One region of the Roseovarius sp. YIN77 genome, then DNA from elsewhere that is predicted to be linked to it. Evidence: riboswitches for the same ligand, from Rfam matches in the RefSeq annotation. Region 1 holds a riboswitch; each other region holds the start of a gene.
The links. Region 1 has a riboswitch for cobalamin ahead of AC2D8P_RS08870 (hypothetical protein). Riboswitches for the same ligand answer to the same signal wherever they lie in the genome.

Region 1 (7,597 bases):
ATTTCCATCTGACCACCACCCGGCAGTTCAAACGGTGTGCCATGTTCCAGTTCGATCACCTGGTAGCCCAGCATCTCGATATTGCGTTTCAGGAACTTTTCCTCAAACGCATGGATCAGCACCGGCTTCGACCGATCCAGCCGCTCCAGCGTCTTACGGCTCATGTGGTCAGGATGGATGTGGCTTATGTATATGTAGTCGTAGTCCAGATCCTCTGGGCGCATCGGCAGCGGGGGATAGTGATACCAGCTGCCGTAATACTCGCCATCAACAAGCCACGGATCGGTCAGGATGCGGGTGCCACGAACCTCAATAATCTCTGTCGAAGACTGAAGATGGGTAAGTTTCATGGCACATCTCCTCACTTATCAGCTGTCGTCATCCTCATCGCTATCGGGCAAGTTAAAGAAACTGTCGGCATCAACAACAACTTCTTCTTTCTCTTCATCCTGATTGCTGCCTGACAGGGTAAAGGTTTCCAACCCTTCAATCGCAGACGGGATGTTTGATTCTGTTTCCATGCCCAGCGATTGCTCGGTCGAGACCAGTTTGCGGCGCTCATCATCAGACATCACGCCCTCTGCGTCGCGTTTCTTGGCGGCTTTCTGCACCGCAAGGTCCAGTTCAGATTGCTTGCACAGGCCCAGCGCAACCGGATCGATTGGTTGGATATTCTGGATGTTCCAATGCGTGCGTTCGCGGATTGCCTGAATGGTCGGCTTGGTCGTGCCCACCAGTTTGGAGATTTGGCTGTCCGCCAGTTCCGGGTGGAACTTGACCAGCCATAGGATAGAGGCCGGACGATCCTGACGCTTGGACAGCGGGGTATAGCGCGGGCCGCGGCGTTTTTCCTCACCCACGGCAGCGGCGTTGAACTTCAGTTTCAACTTGTGCATCGGGTTGGACTGGGCGGTGTCAATCTCGTCCTGGGTCAGCTGATTGTTGGCAATCGGATCAAACCCTTTGACGCCCACAGCCACATCGCCATCAGCAATGCCCTGAATTTCCAGCTCGTGCATGCCGACGAAATCGGCGATCTGCTTGAAACTGATCGTTGTATTGTCCACCAGCCAGACGGCGGTTGCTTTTGCCATGATCGGTTTGGCCATGGTGATCTCCTTCGCATAAACCTTCCCCGCACCCCGGCTGGGGCGGTCCTGGCGGGGCCAGAACGGGTTTCCGTTGTCGGGGAACTTGAAGCCTATATAGTGCCCAAGCAAGAAAGAGTGAAGAGCAAATGCACAGGCTGATTTTATTGCTGGTAATGTTCGCAGGCATCGCCAAAGCGGATGGCGAACGTGCAGGGGACTTCGACTATTATGTCCTGTCACTCAGCTGGTCACCCAACTGGTGCCTTCGGGACGGCTATGACCGAAATGCCCAACAATGTGATCCAGGCAAGGGTTTTGGCTGGTCGCTCCATGGCCTGTGGCCGCAATATGAGGACGGCTGGCCAAGCTATTGTCCCACGCATCACCAGCCGCCGACCCGCAGGCAAACCGCTGACATGGCGGATATCATGGGGTCCGCCGGGTTGGCCTGGCATCAATGGAACAAACATGGCCGTTGTTCCGGGCTAAGTTCTGATGACTATTACGCCCTGTCGCGACAGGCGTATCAGGCCGTCAATCGCCCAGCAGCGTTTCGCAAGCTGACCAACAACATCCGCCTGCCCGCGCATGTGGTGGAAGAGGCGTTTTTAGCCACAAACCCAGACTTGCACCCTGATATGCTGACGGTGACATGTAAGGCCGACCAGATCCAAGAGGTCCGCATCTGCCTGACCCCAGATCTAAAGCCGCGTCGCTGTGGGGACGATACCACTCGCGATTGCACCCAAACCCGCGCGCTCATGGTGCCGATCCCCTAGCACACTGTCTGATCACATGGATTTGGCCTTCCTTTCGCCCCAAATACCTCGGGGTGAATTGGCCAAGGGCCAAGGGGGGCAGCGCCCCTGACTTTGGCTAACTGTTTTCTTCCTCTGCCAACATCGCCGCCAGACATTCTTTGTAAGTTGGGTACTTCAATACGACCCCCAACTCTCGTTTGATCCTGTCATTTCGCACCCGCTTGGAATCCGCATAAAAGCTCCGCGCCATAGGTGACATCTCTGCTGTCTCAAACGGCTCCTCAGGCGGCAAAGGCAGGCCCAGAAGTTCCGCCGCACAGGCAATCACGTCCTGCGGCGGGGCGGGGTCGTCATCGCAGACATTGTAAATCGCGCCCGGATTGGGCTGGTGGATCGAGGCATGCAAAACCCGCGCGATGTCATCCACATGGGTGCGCGAAAACACTTGATTTTGCTTGATGATCCGCCGGGCCGTGCCGTTGCGCACTTTGGCAAACGGCCCCCGACCCGGCCCATAAATCCCGGCCAGTCGAAAGATATGCAGGGGCAAGCCGCAATCATCAGCCAGTGCCCGCCAGGCCGCCTCAGCCTCGACCCGCATTTTCCCTCGCCGTGTGGATGGCGTCAGGGCAGAGTTTTCATCCACCCATCCACCCTGATGATCGCCATAGACCCCGGTCGTCGACAGATACCCCACCCATTGCAGATCAGGCGCCCGCGCCGCCAACGCGTTGCGCCATTCAGCCAGCACGGGATCACCATCTGTCCCAGGCGCGGCAGAGATCAGAATATGCGTCGCCTGTGCAATCACATCACGCAGATCGTCACCGGGCCAAATCCTTGACTGCACGCCCTGTTGTTCCAACTGCGCGGCCTTATCGGCAGATCGCGTGGTCCCGGTGACCTGCCACCCCTCTGAGAGCAGGAGCAACGTCAAAGCCCGGGCCGAATATCCATGTCCGAATGAAAGTAGATGTGTCATGCCCGGACCATCGCCCGGATCATCCACGCTGACAACTCCAGATTTCGCACGCGCGGCAATCTGCTCTGGTCATTTGACGCCCCCACCGTTATTTGGGCGCAACACGCGAACATATTGAACCGGAGCATACCCTTGCAGACCGATACCATCGCCAGCCTGAAACAGGACTGGTTCGGAAATATTCGTGCAGACCTTTTGGCGGGTCTGGTCGTGGCGCTGGCCCTGATCCCAGAGGCGATCGCCTTTTCGATTATCGCAGGCGTCGATCCAAAAATCGGCCTCTATGCTTCGTTTTCCATTGCCGTGATCACCGCCATCGCGGGCGGACGGCCTGGCATGATTTCAGCCGCCACCGCGGCGACGGCCGTGCTGATGGTCACGCTGGTGCGTGACCACGGGCTGCAATATCTGCTGGCGGCAACGGTTTTGGCAGGTTTGTTGCAAGTCCTGTGTGGATTTCTGCACCTGGGCAGCCTGATGCGCTTTGTCTCGAAATCAGTGATGACCGGGTTTGTAAACGCCCTGGCGATTCTGATCTTTCTGGCGCAATTGCCAGAGCTGGACTGGCGACACGAAGGTGTCGGCATCCTGACCTATCTGATGGTGGCAGGTGGCTTGGCGATTATCTATCTGTTTCCGCTGATCACACGTTCGATCCCGTCCCCGCTTGTGACAATCGTTGTGCTGACCACATTGGCCATTGCCCTGGGGCTGGATGTGCGCACCGTGGGCGATATGGGCGAATTGCCAGATACACTTCCGATTTTCCTGATCCCGGATATTCCGCTGACCTTTGAAACCCTGATGATCATTTTGCCGGTGTCTGCGGCCATTGCGGTGGTGGGCCTGTTGGAAAGCCTGATGACCGCCAGGCTAGTCGATGACCTGACCGATACCAAATCCGACAAGAATCGCGAATGTATTGGCCAGGGCCTGGCCAACACCGCCACCGGTTTCATCGGTGGCATGGCCGGTTGCGCGATGATTGGTCAGTCGATGATCAACGTGAAATCCGGTGGCCGCAGACGCCTGTCATGCTTTGCTGCTGGTGTCTTTTTGTTGTTCCTGATTGTGGTGCTGGGCGATTGGGTCAAACAGATCCCGATGCCCGCACTGGTCGCCATCATGATCATGGTATCCATCGGCACGTTCAGTTGGTCCTCGTTGACGGCAATCCGTCAGCACCCAACGTCGTCATCAGTGGTGATGATCGGTACCGTTCTGACAACGGTTTACACCCACAACCTGGCCTATGGTGTGATTGTCGGCGTGTTGCTCTCTGGTATCTTCTTTGCCTGGAAAATCGCCGCTGTCTTCCGGGTGCAATCCACCCTGTCTGATGACCACAATCACCGCAGCTATGTGGTCGAAGGGCAGCTTTTCTTTGCCACCGCCCCCGACCTTGCTGATGCGTTTGATTTCAACGAGGTATTGGAACGCGTTACCATCGATGTCAGCCGCGCCCATATCTGGGATATCTCGGGCGTGTCCGCCTTGGATGTAGTGGTGCTAAAATTCCGCCGCGAAGGGGCAGAGGTTGATATCATCGGCATGAACGTGGCCAGCGAAACCCTGATGGGTCGATTGTCCGAACGTGACACACCCGGCGCGCTGGAACGCATTTTGGGACATTAAGGAGAATGAAAATGATTGAACGCATGCACACAGGCGAACGCAGCAGCAAAATCGTCAAACATAACGGTGTGGTTTATCTTAGCGGCCAGGTCGGTAGCGGCGAAAGCCTGTCAGAGCAGGCCCATGATTGTCTGGGCCGCGTGGATACAGCCTTGAAGGAGGCCGGCACAGATCGCGAACATATGCTGCAGGCCATCGTCTGGCTGTCGGACATGTCCTATTTTGCCGAGTTCAACGAGATTTGGAATGCTTGGGTGCCCACCGGTCACGCCCCTGCCCGCGCCTGTGGCGAGGCCAAACTGGCCCGTGAAATTCTAAAGGTCGAGGTCATCGTCACCGCGGCCCTGCCTGAATAACCGTAACCATTTCGGAACCTGATCAATGCCTCGTATTCTAGTGCTTCTTGACGGCTCTCATTACGCACCCAGCGTCTGTGATTACACGGCGCTGGTTGCCGCGCAGGATCAGGCAGAAGTCGACCTTCTGCATATTCTGCAAAGAGAGCAAACTGCAGAAAGCGACCTGTCAGGCAATATCGGGCTGGGCGCCCGCAGTAAGCTGTTAGAAGATTTGGCCCGCCTGGATGCAGATCGGGCCACGCTGGCCAAGGCCCATGGTCGTGCCATTCTGGAAGACGCCGAAGAACGTTTGACCAAGGCAGGCGTTCAAAACATATCTTCGCGCCTGCGTCACGGTGTTTTGGTCGAAGAGGTCACCCAAGCTGAACAGGGATGCGATCTGGTCATCATCGGCAAACGCGGAGAATCCGCCGATGTGGAGTCTGTGCGGCTAGGCTCTCATCTGGAACAGGTGATCCGGTCCAGCACGGTTCCGGTGCTGATCGCCCCACGGGTTTTCAATCCGATTTCCCATGCCCTCATCGCGTTTGATGGCGGGCAAACATCGCGCAACGCCGTCGACTTTATCGCCAACACATCGCATGTCGCCCCGGAACGGATCACCCTATTGACCGTTGGCAATGACACGACCGGCGTCCAGCTGGCGCTGAAAGAAGCCGCCCAGCAATTGACCGAGGCAGGGTTTGAGGTGTCCACACGCGTCGCCCCCGGTCGTGCGGATAGCGCAATCGCGCAAACCGTTTCTGATCTACAGATCGATCTGTTGGTCATGGGGGCTTTCAGCCATTCGAGGATTCGCAATCTGTTTATCGGATCGACGACGACAGAAACCATCCGCGCCTGCCATGTGCCGATTCTAATGATCCGCTAGCATCAGATTTCGCACCGTCGCAATACCGACGTAATACCGACGCGTTACAGCACCCTGATTTGTCGCATTTGAACCTTTTGCTTTCGCGATCTTCCGCTAGCCTGTCCTTATCAAGGTGCCGCCAATCTGGCGGAGAATTGGGAAGCCGGTGAAAGACCGGCACTGCCCCCGCAACGGTAAGGATGGGACAGGACAAACACCACTGAGCATATGCTTGGGAAGGTGTCCTGCATCGGCCAAAAGCCCCTTCCAAGTCCGGAAACCAGCCTTGGTAACGTCAACCGCGGGCGGCGGTTCAGGCGGCGGTCTCGGCCCCTTCTGACCTCTGTCCACAAATGAAATCGCCGCGGGGAAGCGGCAAGGACGGAGGCAATGATGACACTTTCTCAAATCATGCAAGGCCTGCATGAATCCAAAACAGACGAAGCCCAAAAACAGGCGCGGACAGCGATGATGATATGGATTCTGGGGCTTCCTGATCCTATCCAAGCCCGCGATGCGGCCGAAGTATTTCTAAGCAAACCCAATCAACCCTCCGCAAGTTCCGCCGCCGCTAAAGAGTTTATAGTTTTACTTAAGAATGTGGCAAAAGGGCCGAAAATGACCCATCCAGCCCGACGAAAACGGCGGGTTCACTAAAGTTTTTCATCCAATGCAAAGGCCTCGGATCTGGGTAGAAGTTTAACAAGTGTGTCGCGATCTAGGCACCGGCATGGATCTGCACTGTCTCACCCCCAGGTTATGGCCTTTGGAGGTATTAATACATTGTGAGAATTTAATATTCGAGCTACTTCCTCTAAGCACAGATGCCTCAACTTCTTTTATTTGTATGATTATTATTAACTTTTCTCTCTGCTCTCTGAACACATCCCTACTTCAGGGTTGCAATAAATGCACAGATAATACGAACTTGTTCTTGCCTAGTAAAAATCAAACAACTAATTGAATCTACTTATAGATGATTTATTAGATTTCCTAGGAAACGCCCCACCTCAAGCCAATATCAGTTTTAGTGTGATACTCTAAGTTTCCCCTTTAAAGAAAGTATAAGTATTGATTGACCACAGCGCATCAATGGTCGTTCGGTGTTGCAAAAGTGAAATTCGCCTATCTCTTGTGATCGCTTTTTTGGGTGTGCTGTTTTACTTTTTTCTTTCTGACCCGCTCTGCATTGCTATAGAGGCCCGTTTTTTGGGGCACAAAGTATATGATTACTACTTATTGTCACTGCTTGACGGGAGGTTTGACGTCCCGATCCGTATAGTTTCTTACGAAGGGCACTATAACCCTTCAGGGAAAGCTTTTGTCTATCACGGCTTGTTTCCAATTCTACCAAGAGCAGTTATGGCGCTCTTTGTCGATCTTGAAACCATCAACAGCAACAGATGGGTCATATTTGGGTTGACCGCATCGGCATCTACAATGTTTCACTACACGATATTTCTATGCCTAAGGCGCGTTGATGTGCCCGCAATGGAAAGACGGCGCTGGATCGCATTGACAGGCGTGATGTGCTGGACCGCCTCTGCGGGTCCGATCGTTGCGTCCAACTCTGCAATTTACAATGAAACCTTTGCATCGGCTCTACTTGCTGTTTCCATAGCAGGATATATCTTCGCACGTTTGATAGTTTTCCAAGACCCGGTCATAAAACATCTTATTGGCTTTGCAGTTTGCGTTGTAATCGCTCTGCATTCACGAAGCACTATTGCCTTTGGATTGGCATTGAGTTTCAGCTTATTGTGGGGGTTCCAACTGATACGGATAAGACGCGATGCTATTCGTCCGTTGATTCTTTCTGCCCTGATATGGAGTCCCCCCGGTTTGAAGGACGGTTATGGGCTTAGAGATTCCAGCCCTTCAGCGGCGGTCCTTTCGTAGTTGATGGGTGACTTATA
Region 2 (7,597 bases), on a different contig from region 1:
GGCGCGGAAACAGGTTTACTGACCTGCGGTGGCGAATGTTTCCCGGCACTCAGGCAAGGCGCACGAAATGATCAGCGGTACGCCCCCGACGGCAAGCTGGCTGTGATTATTGCTGTTTAACGTTACGGTCAGGGTTTCGGCATCCTCTGGCACAGCGCCGATATGGAACCAAGGTCCATAAATGCGCGCAATCTTTACGCCATCCACATAGACATGAGCGTGACCCTCACCCGCGACGTGAGGGCCGTTCACATTGTCCGGTGCAAAGCGGAAGTTCTGCGTCTTAAGTTCAAGGTTCCAGCCACCGGGTTCGGAATGCAGGACCATATCCAAACTTGGAGCGAGCAAATCCGCAGAAAAATCAATCATGGCATCGTGACTATGGGATGCCGCATGACCCTCACGAACGGCTTCCTCTGCCCCATGATCGTGCGAACCATGATCATGGCCGTCGAGCGTTGCGCCGGTGGACACAGCCAACAGAAACCCGAAACCGGTGCCGAAAAAGAGAGCGATTACAATAAACGCAAGTGTTTTCTGCATGATAATATCTTTCAGATACGTCGGGCCACTATTGCGGCCCGACTATCCAATCAGCTGCTTAAGCAGATTCACGTGACCAGAAATGGCCCGCAAAGGTACCCAGCATCGCCCAGGCAGCAAGACCAACGCCAAGCGCGCGGGCGGCAAATTCGCCCGCCAGTTCCGGCGGAACGGGGCCTGCAAATTCATCTGGATGCGGCGCGCCGATCACATGCGGCGCCAAAAGCAGAATGATACCCACACCCCACATCGCCCAGCCGCGACCAAAGGCGATCAGCCACAATGCGACAGCCGTCGCTGTAACCGTGCCGAACCACCAAACCTGACGCTCACCAACATCAGCGGCGGCCGATCCCGGCAGTTCCGGTGGCAGGCCAAATGCAGGGGCAAGCTGTACCGCGATCCATCCGGCGACACCCCAGATCATCCCGGTGCGGGCGTCGATCTTCGCCCCGCGTTCAGCGGCCAAAGACATACCGGCCACCAAGAGCAAACCATAGCCGACATAAATCAGGGCCGTGAACAGAACACTCAGCCCATCCCGCATGATATTGACGCCTTGCGCGGCTAACAAATCATGCGCATTGGCCCCGGTCGCGGCGCCGAAATGCACAAGATCGCCGCCCTCGTACAGCTCTGAATGCAGCAATACGGGTTGCACGAATGACAGTTGCAGCACGGCGGCAATCAGCCCTGCTGCAAACCCAGCGAACAACGCGCTGGTCAAAATTTTCTGGAACATGGTTTAGTGGCAGGGGAAGCCAGTTGCGTGACGCATGTCATGTGCCGCGTCATGCAAAGTTGCCGCCTGTACGTGGCCAGCCAGAGTGATGATGCCGAGGCCCAAAACAGCGGCGCTGAGTACAGCAAAGGCCGAGCTGCGGACGGAGGCGGTGGTTTTAACCAGAGTTGCCATTTTCGTTCTCCTATTCCCTGTCACACCCGACAGGGTGGGGTTTTCTGTTTTATGCTCGGCCGGTCTCCTGGCTCGCGGATCAGATGCCTGCGCCGCCTTCCCGGGTTGCCCCAGTGGCATGTGGCGCACGCTTTCCGCTTACAGTCGCGGGGGCGGCCGGGGCTTTGGATATCCTCACCCCATTCCCATTTCACCCTGACGCATCGCGCCAAAGGAACCGTGCATCCCCCCTTGTGCCTCCGCAGAGCGTTTCCGGTCAAGTAGATTCGCGGCAGCGTAGATAGATTTTCCGACTTATATTAATCCGACGCCAACATATATCCGGCACCCCGTACGGTCTGTAGGTATCGCGGCTGTTTTGGGTCGGTTTCCAACTTGCGGCGCAGACGGGTGATTTGCACATCCACCGCCCGTTCCTGTGCCTGCCCACCGTCCCGTCCGCTATTGCGGCCCAGTTCCTCAACCAGTTGCCCACGGCTGAACGGCTCCCCGGGTTTTGCCGAAAATATCTTCATCAACTGCGCTTCTGTTGCGGTCAGACGAATTTGTTCCTCCCCTTGCCACAGCTCACCCCGTTCCACGTCATAGCGCACTATTCCCAGAACCAGCATCTTCGGCCCCTGGTCTGCGATCGCCGGTTGTGGCACCCGCCTGAGAATGGCGTTTATCCTCAGCAGCAATTCCTTGGGCTCAAACGGCTTGGCCAGATAGTCATCAGCGCCGGCCTGCAAGCCCCTGATCCGATCTTCGGTTTCTCCTTTTGCTGTCAGCAACATAATCGGGGTACCTACACCCTCGGCGCGCAAGGCCTCCGTCAGGCTCACACCATCTTCGCCTGGCATCATCACATCCATGACGATCAAATCGAATTCCAGCCCCGACAGGATACGCCGGGCATGGGCAGCATCGCGCGCAATCGTCACCCAGAACCCATGACGCACGAGAAACTGTTTCAGCAACGTGCGGATGCGTTCATCATCATCGACAATCATCAGATGCGCGTCAAATTCCGCCGTCATGATCGCACCTCCCGCAATGTGTTGAAGTGTCGGCGCAAGGCCGGGTCCATCATCGCCTCTAACACCTGCCTGAACCCACGCACTGCATCGGGGCCAGCGGCACGATAGGCGGCGCGCATCCGGCTGCGTTGCGCTTCTGACAATTCTCGTTCCAATTCGGTTCCCTTTTCAGTCAGGCGAAGATGACGTTCGCGTTTGTCCTGAGTGCCCACGCGGCTTTCGACCAGGCCATCCTCGATCAGCGCCCGCAGCACCCGGTTTAAGGATTGCTTGGTCACGCCCAGAATGGACAGCAGATTGTTCACCGTGGTCCCCGGCTGTCGGTTGATGAAATGCAAGGCCCTGTGATGGGCGCGCCCGTAGGAATGGTTTTCCAGGATACGGTCAGGGTCCGCCGTGAACCCACGATAGGCGAAAAACATCGCCTCGATCCCCTTGCGTAACTGCTCATCGGTTAGATACAGCAGCCCTTCACCTCCGGAAGACCCGTCCGACATAACGCCCCTCTCACTTTTTTTGTCATCTGGCGCGATTTTATGTCAGTGTTATTGACTTTCCAAGAATCAATTCGTAACAACTGTCAGTTTTCGCGCAATTTTACGTCCGATGCGGACATATTTGCGCAACAATCGTAAAATCACCCCGCTGGGGCGCACTGCAAAGGGATTTAGAGATGGCCTCTTATGACGACCGCGATGGCAAAATCTGGATGGATGGCAAGCTGATCGACTGGCGTGATGCCAATGTGCACATCCTGAGCCACGCAATGCATTATGCGTCTTCGGTGTTTGAGGGAGAGCGTGCCTATAATGGCAAGATCTTCAAAAGCCGCGAACATTCGGAACGCCTGCATTTCTCTGCCGGTCAGCTTGATTTTCAGATCCCTTTCACCGTCGATGAGCTTGAGGCCGCCAAACAGGAAATCCTGACTGCCAACGGCTTTACCGATGCTTATGTACGTGCGGTTGCCTGGCGCGGCGCGGGTGAAGATATGGGTGTCGCCTCTGCCCGCAATCCGGTTCGCGTGGCCATCGCCGCTTGGGAATGGGGCGCCTATTACGGTGACGCCAAGATGAAGGGCGCAAAGCTCGACATTTCCAAATGGAAGCGGCCCAGCCCGGAAACCATTCCCAGCCATGCCAAAGCAGCAGGCCTTTACATGATCTGCACGCTGTCCAAACACGCGGCAGAGGCCAAAGGCTGTTCCGACGCCATGATGTTCGACTATCGCGGTTATGTGGCCGAAGCGACCGGCGCCAATATGTTCTTTGTCAAGGATGGCGAGGTGCACACCCCGCTGGCCGATTGCTTCCTGAACGGCCTGACCCGTCAGACCGTTATCGGCATGCTGAAAGATCGCCAGATCAAGGTTCATGAACGCCACATCATGCCTGGCGAACTGGAAGGGTTTGAACAATGCTGGCTGACCGGCACCGCGGCAGAGGTTACCCCCGTCGGCAAGATCGGGGATTACAATTTCGAAGTCGGCAGCATCACCCGCGATATTGCCGAAGGGTACGAAAAACTGGTTCGTGAATAGCCGGAAACAATTGCCCGAACATGTACAAGGCAGGAGGCTTCTCCTGCCTTATTCTTTGCCTTAAACCTCGACGGCCAAATCTTTCAGGATCGGGCAATCCGGTCGGTCATCTCCGGCACAACAATCGACCAAATGCGCCAAGGTGTCCCGCATTTGGGACAGTTCCAGCAACTTCATGTCGATCTGTTCCAGATGGCTTTGTGCTAATCTTTTTACATCTGAACTTGCCCGGGACTGATCCTCATACAGCGCCATCAAAGTGCGACAATCCTCAATCGAAAATCCAAGCGACCGTGCCCGTCCCAAAAAGGCAAGCTTGTGCAGATCACCCGGGGAAAAACTGCGATACCCGTTCTGGTCACGGGCCGGATTGATCAGCCCGATATCCTCGTAATAACGGATCGTTTTTGCAGGCAGCTTGGCCTTTGCGGCCACATCTCCGATATTCATCTTGCCTCCTTACCCCTGACATTCCGCAGTCGTAATGCATTGGACAGCACAAAGACTGATGAGAGCGCCATCGCCCCCGCCGCCAAAGCCGGCGACAGAAGGATACCAAAGACCGGGAACAGAACACCAGCCGCGACCGGGATCAGGGCAATATTGTACCCAAAGGCCCAGAACAGGTTCTGACGGATGTTGCGCATGATACGGTTGGAGACGTCAATGGCCTGCTCGACACCTTGCAAATCCCCCGCCATCAAAACAACATCGGCCGCTTCGATGGCGATATCCGTGCCTGTGCCAATTGCGATCCCAACATCGGCCGTCGCCAGAACCGGCGCATCATTGATACCGTCACCGACAAATGCGACCTTTCTGCCTTCGGCCTTTAGACCGTTCAATGCATCGACCTTCTGATCTGGCAGCAGTTCAGAATGGACAACATCTATACCCAGTTCACCGGCAATCGCGCGCGCGGCGACGGTGTTATCACCAGTCATCATGACGATTTGCACGCCCCTGCCCTGCAAGGCAGTGATCACACTTTGGGCGTCAGGACGAATTGTGTCGGACACGGCCAGAACGGCAGCCGGTTGATCGTCTATAGTTGCATAAAATGGCGTTTTCCCCTGCGTGGCCCAACCCTGCCCGATGGTGATCAATTCCGATATATCGATGCCCTCCCGGGCAAACAGCCGATCCGCGCCAACCATCACCATGTGCCCCTCTACCACTGCTTCCAGCCCATATCCGGGATGCGCCTGAAACGATGACACCGCTGCAGGCTCACCTTCATATGCCTCAAGGATTGCGGTTGAAATCGGGTGTTCGGATTGCGCCTCTACAGACGCAATCAGGCGCAAGGCCTGCGCATTGTCAAAACCGTTCGCTGTCTTGAAATCAACCATGCGGGGCTTGCCCAAAGTCAGAGTGCCCGTCTTATCAAAAGCGACTGTGTCCGACTCCGTCAACCGGTGCAACGCGTCGCCCGTGTTGAACAGAACACCCAATTGCGCGGCCCTTCCGGTGCCGACAACGATTGATGTCGGCGTCGCAAGCCCCATGGCACAGGGGCAAGCGATGATCAGCACCGATACCCCCGCAACAAGGGCATGAGTCAGAACCGGCTCTGGGCCAAGAAACAGCCAGACCACCACCGTCAGGATCGCAACGCCCAACACCGCCGGGACGAACCAAAGCGTAATCCGATCAACCAAATCCTGCACGGGCAGCTTTGTATTCTGCGCCCGCTCGACCATCTTGACGATCTGCGCCAGAACCGTATCCGCACCAACCGCCGTGGCGCGATAGCGCAGGGCACCTGTTGTGTTCACCGTACCGCTATGCACCTTGGCGCCGATATCCTTTGCAACGGGAATAGGCTCGCCCGTCAGCATGCTCTCATCCACATGAGAGGCCCCTGAAATCACCTCCCCATCCACGGCGATCTGCTCTCCGGGTCGCGCCAGGATCACATCCCCGATACGAACCTGGGCAATAGGCATTTCGGAGGGTGTGCCATCTTGCTCCACCAGCGCAACTTTTGGCTGCAACCCGATCAGGCGCCGGATGGCTTCCGATGTGCGCCCCTTTGCCCGGGCCTCCAGAAATCGGCCCAACAGAATCAGCGCAACGATCATAACGGCTGCCTCAAAATAGACCGCGCGCGATTGTTCTGGCACCAGATGCGGCGCAAAGGTCACCACCGTGGAATAGACCCAGGCCGCCAATGTTCCCACCGCAACCAGAGAATTCATTTCCGGCGCTCCGCGCATTAACGCTGGTATTCCTTTTACCACAAACACCCGGCCCGGCCCCACCATGACAGCACTCGTCAACGCAAATTGAATGATCAGATTTGCTTTCATCCCAATCGTCTGCATGATCAGATCTTTGATCGCAGGCACGTGATGCCCCCCCATCGACAGGACAAAAACAGGAAATGCCAGCACAAGAGCCAGAACAAAGTTCTTCTGCAAATTGAGAGTGTCTTGCTGATGAGGATCAGACGCGGTCCCGACGCCGTCATCAACACTGTCCTGAATAGGGTAACCCGCATGATCGAGCGCATTTGCCATCTGTGCGCGCACCGTTGGAGTGTCATAGGTCACCTCGGCGGTTTCGGTGGCGAAATTGACCTTGGCCTCCGAAACGCCATCAACCCCCAACAACGCTCGTTCAGCGCGGGCGGCACACGACGCGCAGGAAAGGCCGGATAGATGAAATGTAGCGGTCTGCGACATGGCTTGATCCAATTGAAAAGTGATCTTCAATCGATCATATAGGGCTTCCAGTAACTGGAAGGTCAAGTCTTTGTGCACAAATTATTGGCAAAGAATATCCTCATCCATGATCGCGGCATCCGCTGATCAAAAGAAGTCGCCAGGATAACATGCTTTAGATTCTAAGATCCCTCGCGTACGAGGCGATACACCCCTTCGGGCAGGTCCAGAGCAGCAGCAAGGTCGTTTAACTGGGAAATCGACAAGACAATCTTCTGCACCTGGTCGGTACGGGGATCCAGTTGCTCCAGACTGACACAATCCTCAAAAGCCTGAATGGTGATATCTTCCTGCAGATGGGCCCCGGGCTCATCCACAAGGGTGATGACGGTCGCGTCAAAATCGTGCTCGATGGTAAACATGGGGCAAAGATTACGTCGTCGGCGGGGGATTGCAAGCGGGCAAAAATCTTGGTCTTCCCTCTGGCAACACCTGCGCCCTGTGCTAAACATTCGTTATGAAAACGTATCTCGTGACCGCCTTTGCCAGCCTTCTTGCAGCGCTCGCTTTAACAGCCTGCGTTGAAACCACGTCCTCTGCCCCGGTTGAACGAAAACCGGCACCACAGGTTTCGCCGTTGCCTGCTTCGATCGCCGTCAGAAATTTTGACGTGGTCGTTGCCCGCATGGAGCCGGTGATCGAGCGTGAATGCCGCAATCGCCGGCGCGGGATAAACTGCGATTTCAACATCGTCGTTCATCCAGATGCTGACCTGCCGCCGAATGCGTTTCAGACATTGGACAAAAATGGTCGGCCCGTGATCGGCTTCACACAAAAACTAATCGCCAATATGCAAAATCGGGACGAAGTGGCCTTTGTCGTCGGGCATGAAGCCGCACATCACATTCGTGGA
Region 3 (7,597 bases), on a different contig from region 1:
CCCGATATTGATATTGCGATGGTGAACCGCATGGACATGCTTGTAGAGCTTTGGGTGATGCGCCAGCCGGTGGGTCCAGTAAAAGTGCAGGCTGCTCCACATTGGTACGATGAAGAGCCATAGGATGAACCACACGGGCGCGTCGGCAAAGGTAATCACTGGGGCCCAGCCATTGGCCATCGCCCAGTAGATGCACCATTGAAAGACAGTCGCAACCGTGATCGCGCTGCCCAACGTCCACCAGATATTGTCCAGCACCTGATTGTTGAAGGTGAAGATGCCGTTGTTGCGGGTCAGGTCGCGTTTATCGAATTTCTTGTGCATCCCTTGTGATTTACGCATGTAAAGCCACCAATGTAGCGTCCCCGCGACCAGTGTTTGCGGGATAAGATTCAACAGCCACACAGTGATCATCCAGCCCGGGGCGAAGGTGGCCATGGCCGCCAGCGGTGGCAGGAACCAGACATAGGCAATAACGGCGAGCGCGAATGTTAGTGTTAGAGAAGTGAGCTCCAACCAAGCCCCGCGATACCAGGACCAGACCGCAGCGGGGCTGGGCGGCCAGGCAAATAACGGGTTCAGATTGACCGGGCCTTCGGGCCGGTAATTCCAGCGGTCGGCCTCTGGATCGGGGCGGAGTGTTTCTGAGGTCATATCCTGTCTCCTTATGGGTCTGAAAGCGTGGGTTCAGACCTGCCCCGGAGGGGGTTCATAGGGATATTTCCGGCTGGGCCTTCTCCGCGTGCCGCACATTGTCAGCTCGCGTAGTCAGAGCCTTCGCCATCCAGGATGGATTTCAGCTCTTCAAGATGGCGGTTGGCCTGATCCGGATAATCGTCGAGTTCTTGCGCGGTTTTTTCGGCGACCTCGTCAGACAAGACACGCAGGGGCTGCCCGGTTTGGAGCGCGCGAATATAAGTTTCTGCCGCGCGTTCGAAGTAATAGAGCCGGTTGAAGGTATCGGCGGGGCTGTCACCCATGACCAGAACACCGTGATTGCCCATGATCATAACCTTCTTTTTCGGGTCTTGCAGGGCGGCGGCACAACGTTCGCCCTCTTCCTCAAACGCGAGCCCACCAAAATGATCGTCAATGACATAGCGGTTGTAGAATGTTGCCGTGTTCTGATCGATGGGTGGAATATTGCTGTCCGCCAGACAGGCCAGAACGGTGGCATGGATCGAATGGACATGCATCAGGCAGCGGTGATGCGGGCAACGGCGGTGGACAGAGCCATGCAATCCCCAAGCGGTCGGATCGGGGGCGTTGGGTTGGCTGAGCGTATCCGGGTCATTGGCATCCAGGAGCAAGAGATCAGAGGCCTTAACCCGACTGAAATGCACCTGATTAGGGTTCATCAGAAACTGGGTGCCATCGTCGTTGACCGACAGGCTGAAATGGTTGGCAACAGCCTCGTGCATGTTCAGCCGCGCCGTCCAGCGAAAAGCTGCCGCCATGTCGACGCGTTCTTGCCAATGTGTGATGTTTTGATGCGGTGTTCCGTCGTGCATATCTGACCTCTGCAATGCAATTGACCAATGGTGAACGCGAGAGGGTCGTTTGACAAACGATAGTTTTGAGGGCGATGAATTAGGATTTCTAATGTATGGATTATGAGCTGTTCCTGTGTGAGGAGAGCCGCCGCAACATCACACGCACCTGAGATCATTGCCGCCTGTCGGTAAATCGCGTAATCAACGGATATAACCGATTACGAAGGCCGCCTTCATGTCCGACGCACAACGCCTTGTTAAAAACGCATTCGAAACCTTTCGCGATGGGTTGGATGTGGTCCAATCCGGTCTGGATGCCCCGGGTTTGCAGGACGGCATTGCCAAGGCCATTGATCTGATTTTGACCATGAAGGGACGTTTGATCGTGACCGGGCTGGGCAAAAGCGGCCATATTGGATCAAAGCTTGCGGCGACGTTTTCGTCGACCGGAACGCCTGCCTATTTTGTGCACCCGGCAGAGGCCAGCCATGGTGATCTGGGGATGGTTCAGTCAGATGATGTCGTATTAATGCTGTCGTGGTCCGGCGAAACGCAAGAATTGCGCAATCTGGCTGCCTATACGCGCCGGTTCCGGGTACCGATGGTTCTGATTTGTGGCAATGCTGACAGCACACTGGCGAAACATGCGGATGTCTGCCTCGCCCTACCCAAAGTGCGCGAGGCCTGCCCACACAATCTGGCACCGACGACCTCGACCCTGATGCAGCTGGCGTTGGGCGATGCGATTGCGGTGACTTTGCTGCAGCTCAAGGGGTTTAGCGAAACGTCCTTTCACCAGTTTCATCCGGGGGGCAAACTGGGTGCATCTTTGACGTCGGTGGCCGAGATCATGCATCCGGCAGATGTTTTGCCGCTGGTCGGATTGGATGCCCCAGTGATTGATGTGGTCGCCAAACAGTCAGAGCGCAATTTCGGCATAGTAGGGGTCTTGGATGGCAATGGCGACTTGGCCGGCGTGATCACCGATGGCGATATCCGGCGCTATCTAGTCAGTCAGTTGGAAAATTCCATGCATGTGGCGATGAACGAAACATTTGCACGTGACATCATGACCTCTGATCCGACCTGTCTGGAACCCGACCGTTTGGCCGCACGGGCCCTGAACGTCATGCAAACCAAACGCATTTCAGCGGCCTTTGTGGTTCAGGATGGCAAACCTATCGGTCTGATGACCATGCTGCGGCTGTTGAACCTTGGGGTGGCCTGATTGGTCCGATCTCTTGCCCTGACGTCCTATCTGGCCTTTGCACGAATCTCGACGCCCATATGGCGTTGGGCGTTGCAAAGACGTGCTCGCCGCGGCAAGGAGATTGCGGATCGCCTGCCAGAACGGTTCGGTCAGGCGTCGGTTTCCAGACCTGATGGCGAGGTTTTGTGGTTTCATGCGCTGAGCGTTGGGGAAAGTCTGGCACTGCTGCCCCTGTTTGACCGGATTTTGTCGGAACGCACTGATGTTCACATCCTTCTGTCCAGTGGCACCAAAACCTCTGCCGAGGCATTGGCAAGGGTTGGCCTGCCTGATCGTTGCATTCATCAATTTTCGCCGGTGGATACGTTCCGCGCGGTGTGTGGTTTTCTGGATCATTGGCAGCCTTCGATTGCGGTATTTGCCGAACTTGATTTCTGGCCAGTGATGATCACTCAGGCCAAGGCGCGGGGGTTGCCGGTTCTGCTGATCAACAGCCGAATGTCGGATAAGAACTTTGGAAAACGCAAACGCAGCCGGGGCCTGTATGCGGATGTGTTGAAGGCCTTTGACCATTGCCTGTTGCAGGACGAAGGTACCCGAGATCATTTCCGGTTCTTCGGTGTGCCGGAGGATCGGATGCAGGTGATCGGTGCATTGAAAGGTGTTGCGCGCCCCCTGCCTGTGGGTGAGCAGGAATTGGTGGACTTGCAAGCTGCAATCGGGGATCGCCGGGTCTGGCTTGCGGCGGCGACAGAGCAGCGTGAAACAGATCAGGTGCTGGCAGCCCAAACGCACGTGCTGGCCGCCTATCCCAATGCTTTGCTAATCCTCGCCCCGCGCAATCTGGTGGATGCAGACGGGATCGAGGTTGCAGCGAAGGCCCGGTTCAAACATGTTGCGCGGCGCGGTTCAGGTGAAGGGCCCGATGCGACGACGCAGATCTACATAGCGGATACGCTTGGCGAGATGGGTTTGTGGTACCGATTGGCACAGGTTTCCTTTGTTGCCCATTCTCTGACGGTCCAAGGCACCCCCCTGCGCGGCAAAAACCCGTTTGAGGCCGTGGCGCTGGGATCGGCGGTGGTGCATGGCCCATCGGTGGTGGATTTTTCCGAGACTTATGCGGAATTGGACGAGGCCGGCGCGGCGGTGGTGGTCAAGTCAGCTGAGGAGTTGGCGGAGGCTGTGTTACAACCGGCTGAGGCGCATCAACAAGTGGCTGGGCGTGCCACAGAAATCGTCGCGCAAAAGGGTCGCATATTGGATGAGACCTGGGCGGTGATTGAGGGACATCTCAATGGCAATTGAAGGCAGCGTGTTTCAACGGCTACGGAGGAAGCTTGTGAGATCGATGCGCTTTAAACAGGTGGGTCGAGCTCAAAGTATAATTCGGCAGTGGGCGGAAGATAGCGGATTTGACGTTCTTGAAGTCCATTGGCTGGCATCGTTTAGCGAAATCCCATCAAACTTTCACTTTACGATCGCCGTACAAAATGAAATCGACGCTGAGTTGCTTAGAGATTTGCTCAAAAGTTTTGACAGAAATTTGATGGCTGCGTCTGGATTGCCAAAGGCCGAAGCTGATTGTGCCACATTCAATGCAGCCTCCCAAGAGGTGGTTGATCGAAACTACCAAGGTAATTGGTTCTATTTCTTTCGATGATAGAAACGGCTGACTACAATTGGTCGCAGCAAATTCTGAGTCGCTAAAACTCCACACCCTTCTGCGCCTTTACCCCATCGCGGAACGGGTGTTTTAGCAGGGTCATGTCGGTGGCCATGTCGGCGGCTTCCAAGAGTTCGTCTTTGGCGTTGCGGCCGGTCAGGATGACATGGGTCATGTGGGGTTTTTCGTGGAGCAGAAAATCGACCACCTCATCAATGTCGATATAGTCATAGCGCAGGGCGATGTTAATCTCGTCCAGCAGGACCATCTGGACATTGGGATCCAGTATCAGGTCTTTGGCTTTGGCCCAGGCGGCCTGGGCGGCGGCGATGTCGCGGGCCTTGTCCTGGGTTTCCCAGGTAAATCCCTCACCCATTGTGTAGAACTGGCAGATGTCTGAAAAGTTTTCCTCGATCAGGGTGCGTTCGCCGGTGGTCATCGCGCCCTTGATGAATTGCACCACAGCGCAGGGCATCTGATGCGCGATTGAGCGCAGAATCATGCCAAAACCGGCGGATGATTTGCCCTTGCCCTTGCCGGTATTGACGATGATCAGGCCTTTTTCTTCGGTTTTGGTTTCCATCATACGGTCGCGGGCGGCCTTGATCTTGGCCATCTTGGCGGCGTGGCGTTCAGCATCTGTGGTCATATCACTCTCCAAGGCTTGACAAGTCGCCCCCGGATAGACCAAAGCGACTGGGTTGGTTCCTGTCTTAGGGCAGGAGAAAAGGGAATGCGACAGGGAAATCGCCCAAAGCGCAGCCGCCCCCGCGACCGTGACCGGGAAGGCCCCTCAGATGCCACTGGCGAAATGCTGGGAAGGCGGGGGGACCGTTGGGCCAGAAGGCCCTGAATCCGCAAGCCGGGAAACCTGCCAGCAACGGAAATGACGCAACCGGACGGGGTGTGCCGGGATCGGGTCAGACTGCTAGATGCAGCCGCCGCGATACTCCCCGTTCAAGACCCCGACGATTCGGGACCAAATCAATGGCGCGGAGGCCGCATATGTCTGATCTGTCGAAACTGCCCGTGACGGTAATTACTGGGTTTTTGGGGGCCGGAAAAACCACTGTGATCCGGCATCTGCTGGAAAATCCCGAAGGCAAGCGGTTGGCCGTGGTGGTCAACGAATTTGGCGATGTGGGTGTTGATGGCGAAATCCTGAAGGGCTGCGCTGATGAGAGCTGCCCGGCGGAAAACATTCTGGAACTGGCCAATGGTTGCATCTGCTGCACGGTTGCCGATGACTTCATCCCAACGATTGAGAGCCTGATGGCGCTGGAGCCGCGCCCGGATCACATCCTGATCGAGACCTCTGGTCTGGCATTACCGAAACCATTGCTGAAGGCCTTTGACTGGCCGGATATCCGGTCGCGCATCACCGTCGACGGGGTGATTGCACTGGCTGATGCAGAGGCTGTGGCCGCCGGTCGCTTTGCGCCCAATGTGGACGCGGTAGAGGCGCAGCGGGCTGCAGACGAGTCGCTGGATCATGAAACCCCACTGTCTGAGGTGTTCGAGGATCAGATTTCCTGTGCCGATATCGTTCTGCTTACCAAGACTGATCTGGCAGGCGCTGACGGTATTGCCAAGGCCCGCGCCGTGATCGAGGCTGAAGCCCCGCGCAAGCTGCCGATCATTGAGATTGCTGAGGGTGCCATTGACCCACGTGTAATCCTGGGGCTGGGCTCCGCAGCTGAGGAAGATTTGGATGCCCGCCCATCCCATCACGACACGCCCCATGATCACGATCATGACGATTTTGAAAGTATAGTGATTGATCTGCCCGAACAAACCGATCCAGTGGAGTTGGCAGCGCGGATCGAGCGTCTGGCCAATGAGCTGAACATTCTGCGTGTCAAAGGGTATGCTGCCGTGTCTGGTAAACCGATGCGCCTATTGGTGCAGGCCGTGGGCGCACGGGTGCGCCATCAGTATGACAGGTTGTGGAAGCCGGATGAGGCGCGTCAGGGCCGTCTGGTGGTGATTGCTGAGCATGACGACATCAATACCGCTGCGATCCGCGACATTTTGATCGGCGTATCGGAACCCGCCGAGTAAGCCACCACAAAGGTAGTGCGCCATGCATGTCGTCTTTCGCGAAAGCCATGGGTTAGAGGAAACGGAAACCCCGACCGATCTGGGCCAGAGCCCGGCGGATCTGGTGGTGCTGTCCTTTTCCGACAGTGACCTTGGCGCTTTCGCGGCGGGCTGGCATCGCGGTGGTGGGGCGGAAGGAAAATTGCCCACCCTACGGCTTGCAAACCTGAATGCGCTGAAACATCCCTTGTCTGTCGATACCTATGTTGAACAGACGCTGGAAGGGGCGAAGGGCATCCTGATCCGGCTGATCGGCGGCGTGCCTTATTGGTCCTACGGCTTGCAACAGGTGCGGGCCTTGGCGCAAGCCAAGGGGATCGCGCTGGCGGTTTTGCCTGCGGATGGGCGGCCTGATCCGCGGTTGGATGATGTGTCGACCTTGCCGGTGTCAACGCTGAAACGTCTGGCACATCTGTGTGATACCGGCGGGGCAGTGGCTGCACAGGCGGCGCTGGCGCAAATGGCTTTGGCGGCGGGGCTTTACGCCGGGCCCGTCAAGGGATCAAAACAGGTGCCGCAAGTCGGGGCGTGGACACCGGCGGATGGCGTAGTCAACCCGGATGTCTTTGCCGAACGCTCGACCCGACCGCGTGTGGTTGTCAGCTTTTATCGGGCCTATCTGACCGCCGCTGATCTGGACCCGATTGAAGAGACGTTCAAGGCGCTGGAGGATCGCGGTTTTGATGTGATTGGACTATTCGCGCCTTCGTTGAAAGTACCGGATGCGGCGCGTTGGATTGCTGATCGAATTTGTGAATTGAAGCCAGCGGCCATTGTCAACGCTACCGCCTTTTCCGGGAAGGGCGTGGATGGTAAGTCGCCGCTGGATGCAGGAAATGTGCCGGTTTTTCAGTTGGCACTGTCAACGTCGCGTCGCAAGGCCTGGGATGAGGCGGAGCGCGGGCTATCCCCTGCGGACCTCGCCATGCATGTGGTTCTGCCAGAGGTGGATGGGCGGATTTTTGGCGGCGTGGCCTCGTTCAAGGAACCGGGCAAACGTGACGCAGCGCTGGAATATTCCCGGTTTGCGCATAAGGCGGAACCGGAACGGATTGCGGCCATGGCCGACCGGCTGGCGGCCTGGGTGAATTTGGCGCAGAAACCAGCACCGGAAAAGCGACTGGCGAT

Region 2: linked by a shared signal. The riboswitch ahead of AC2D8P_RS14530 (CbtB domain-containing protein) and the one ahead of AC2D8P_RS08870 (hypothetical protein) in region 1 are both predicted to bind cobalamin.
Region 3: linked by a shared signal. The riboswitch ahead of cobW (cobalamin biosynthesis protein CobW) and the one ahead of AC2D8P_RS08870 (hypothetical protein) in region 1 are both predicted to bind cobalamin.

What each region holds. Positions count from the first base shown of each region.
Region 1 covers NZ_JBXVVI010000008.1:37-7,633, reverse strand. Annotated here, with positions in the region: gene AC2D8P_RS08905 (MBL fold metallo-hydrolase) at 1-350, opposite strand, end outside; gene AC2D8P_RS08900 (DUF1013 domain-containing protein) at 369-1,109, opposite strand; gene AC2D8P_RS08895 (ribonuclease T2 family protein) at 1,238-1,870, shown strand; gene AC2D8P_RS08890 (SDR family oxidoreductase) at 1,968-2,834, opposite strand; gene AC2D8P_RS08885 (SulP family inorganic anion transporter) at 2,982-4,469, shown strand; gene AC2D8P_RS08880 (RidA family protein) at 4,481-4,825, shown strand; gene AC2D8P_RS08875 (universal stress protein) at 4,851-5,699, shown strand; cobalamin riboswitch at 5,796-5,984, shown strand; gene AC2D8P_RS08870 (hypothetical protein) at 6,072-6,338, shown strand; gene AC2D8P_RS08865 (hypothetical protein) at 6,753-7,580, shown strand.
Region 2 covers NZ_JBXVVI010000021.1:13,720-21,316, reverse strand. Annotated here, with positions in the region: gene AC2D8P_RS14545 (hypothetical protein) at 1-22, shown strand, start outside; gene AC2D8P_RS14540 (hypothetical protein) at 16-543, opposite strand; gene AC2D8P_RS14535 (CbtA family protein) at 602-1,285, opposite strand; gene AC2D8P_RS14530 (CbtB domain-containing protein) at 1,289-1,459, opposite strand; cobalamin riboswitch at 1,500-1,696, opposite strand; gene AC2D8P_RS14525 (response regulator) at 1,759-2,478, opposite strand; gene AC2D8P_RS14520 (MarR family winged helix-turn-helix transcriptional regulator) at 2,475-2,975, opposite strand; gene AC2D8P_RS14515 (branched-chain amino acid aminotransferase) at 3,152-4,018, shown strand; gene cueR (Cu(I)-responsive transcriptional regulator) at 4,079-4,468, opposite strand; gene AC2D8P_RS14505 (heavy metal translocating P-type ATPase) at 4,465-6,705, opposite strand; gene AC2D8P_RS14500 (hypothetical protein) at 6,867-7,106, opposite strand; gene AC2D8P_RS14495 (M48 family metallopeptidase) at 7,202-7,597, shown strand, end outside.
Region 3 covers NZ_JBXVVI010000005.1:74,903-82,499, forward strand. Annotated here, with positions in the region: gene AC2D8P_RS07255 (sterol desaturase family protein) at 1-654, opposite strand, end outside; gene AC2D8P_RS07260 (class II aldolase and adducin N-terminal domain-containing protein) at 756-1,511, opposite strand; gene AC2D8P_RS07265 (KpsF/GutQ family sugar-phosphate isomerase) at 1,729-2,721, shown strand; gene AC2D8P_RS07270 (3-deoxy-D-manno-octulosonic acid transferase) at 2,722-4,011, shown strand; gene AC2D8P_RS07275 (hypothetical protein) at 4,001-4,366, shown strand; gene cobO (cob(I)yrinic acid a,c-diamide adenosyltransferase) at 4,410-5,018, opposite strand; cobalamin riboswitch at 5,055-5,262, shown strand; gene cobW (cobalamin biosynthesis protein CobW) at 5,375-6,430, shown strand; gene cobN (cobaltochelatase subunit CobN) at 6,453-7,597, shown strand, end outside.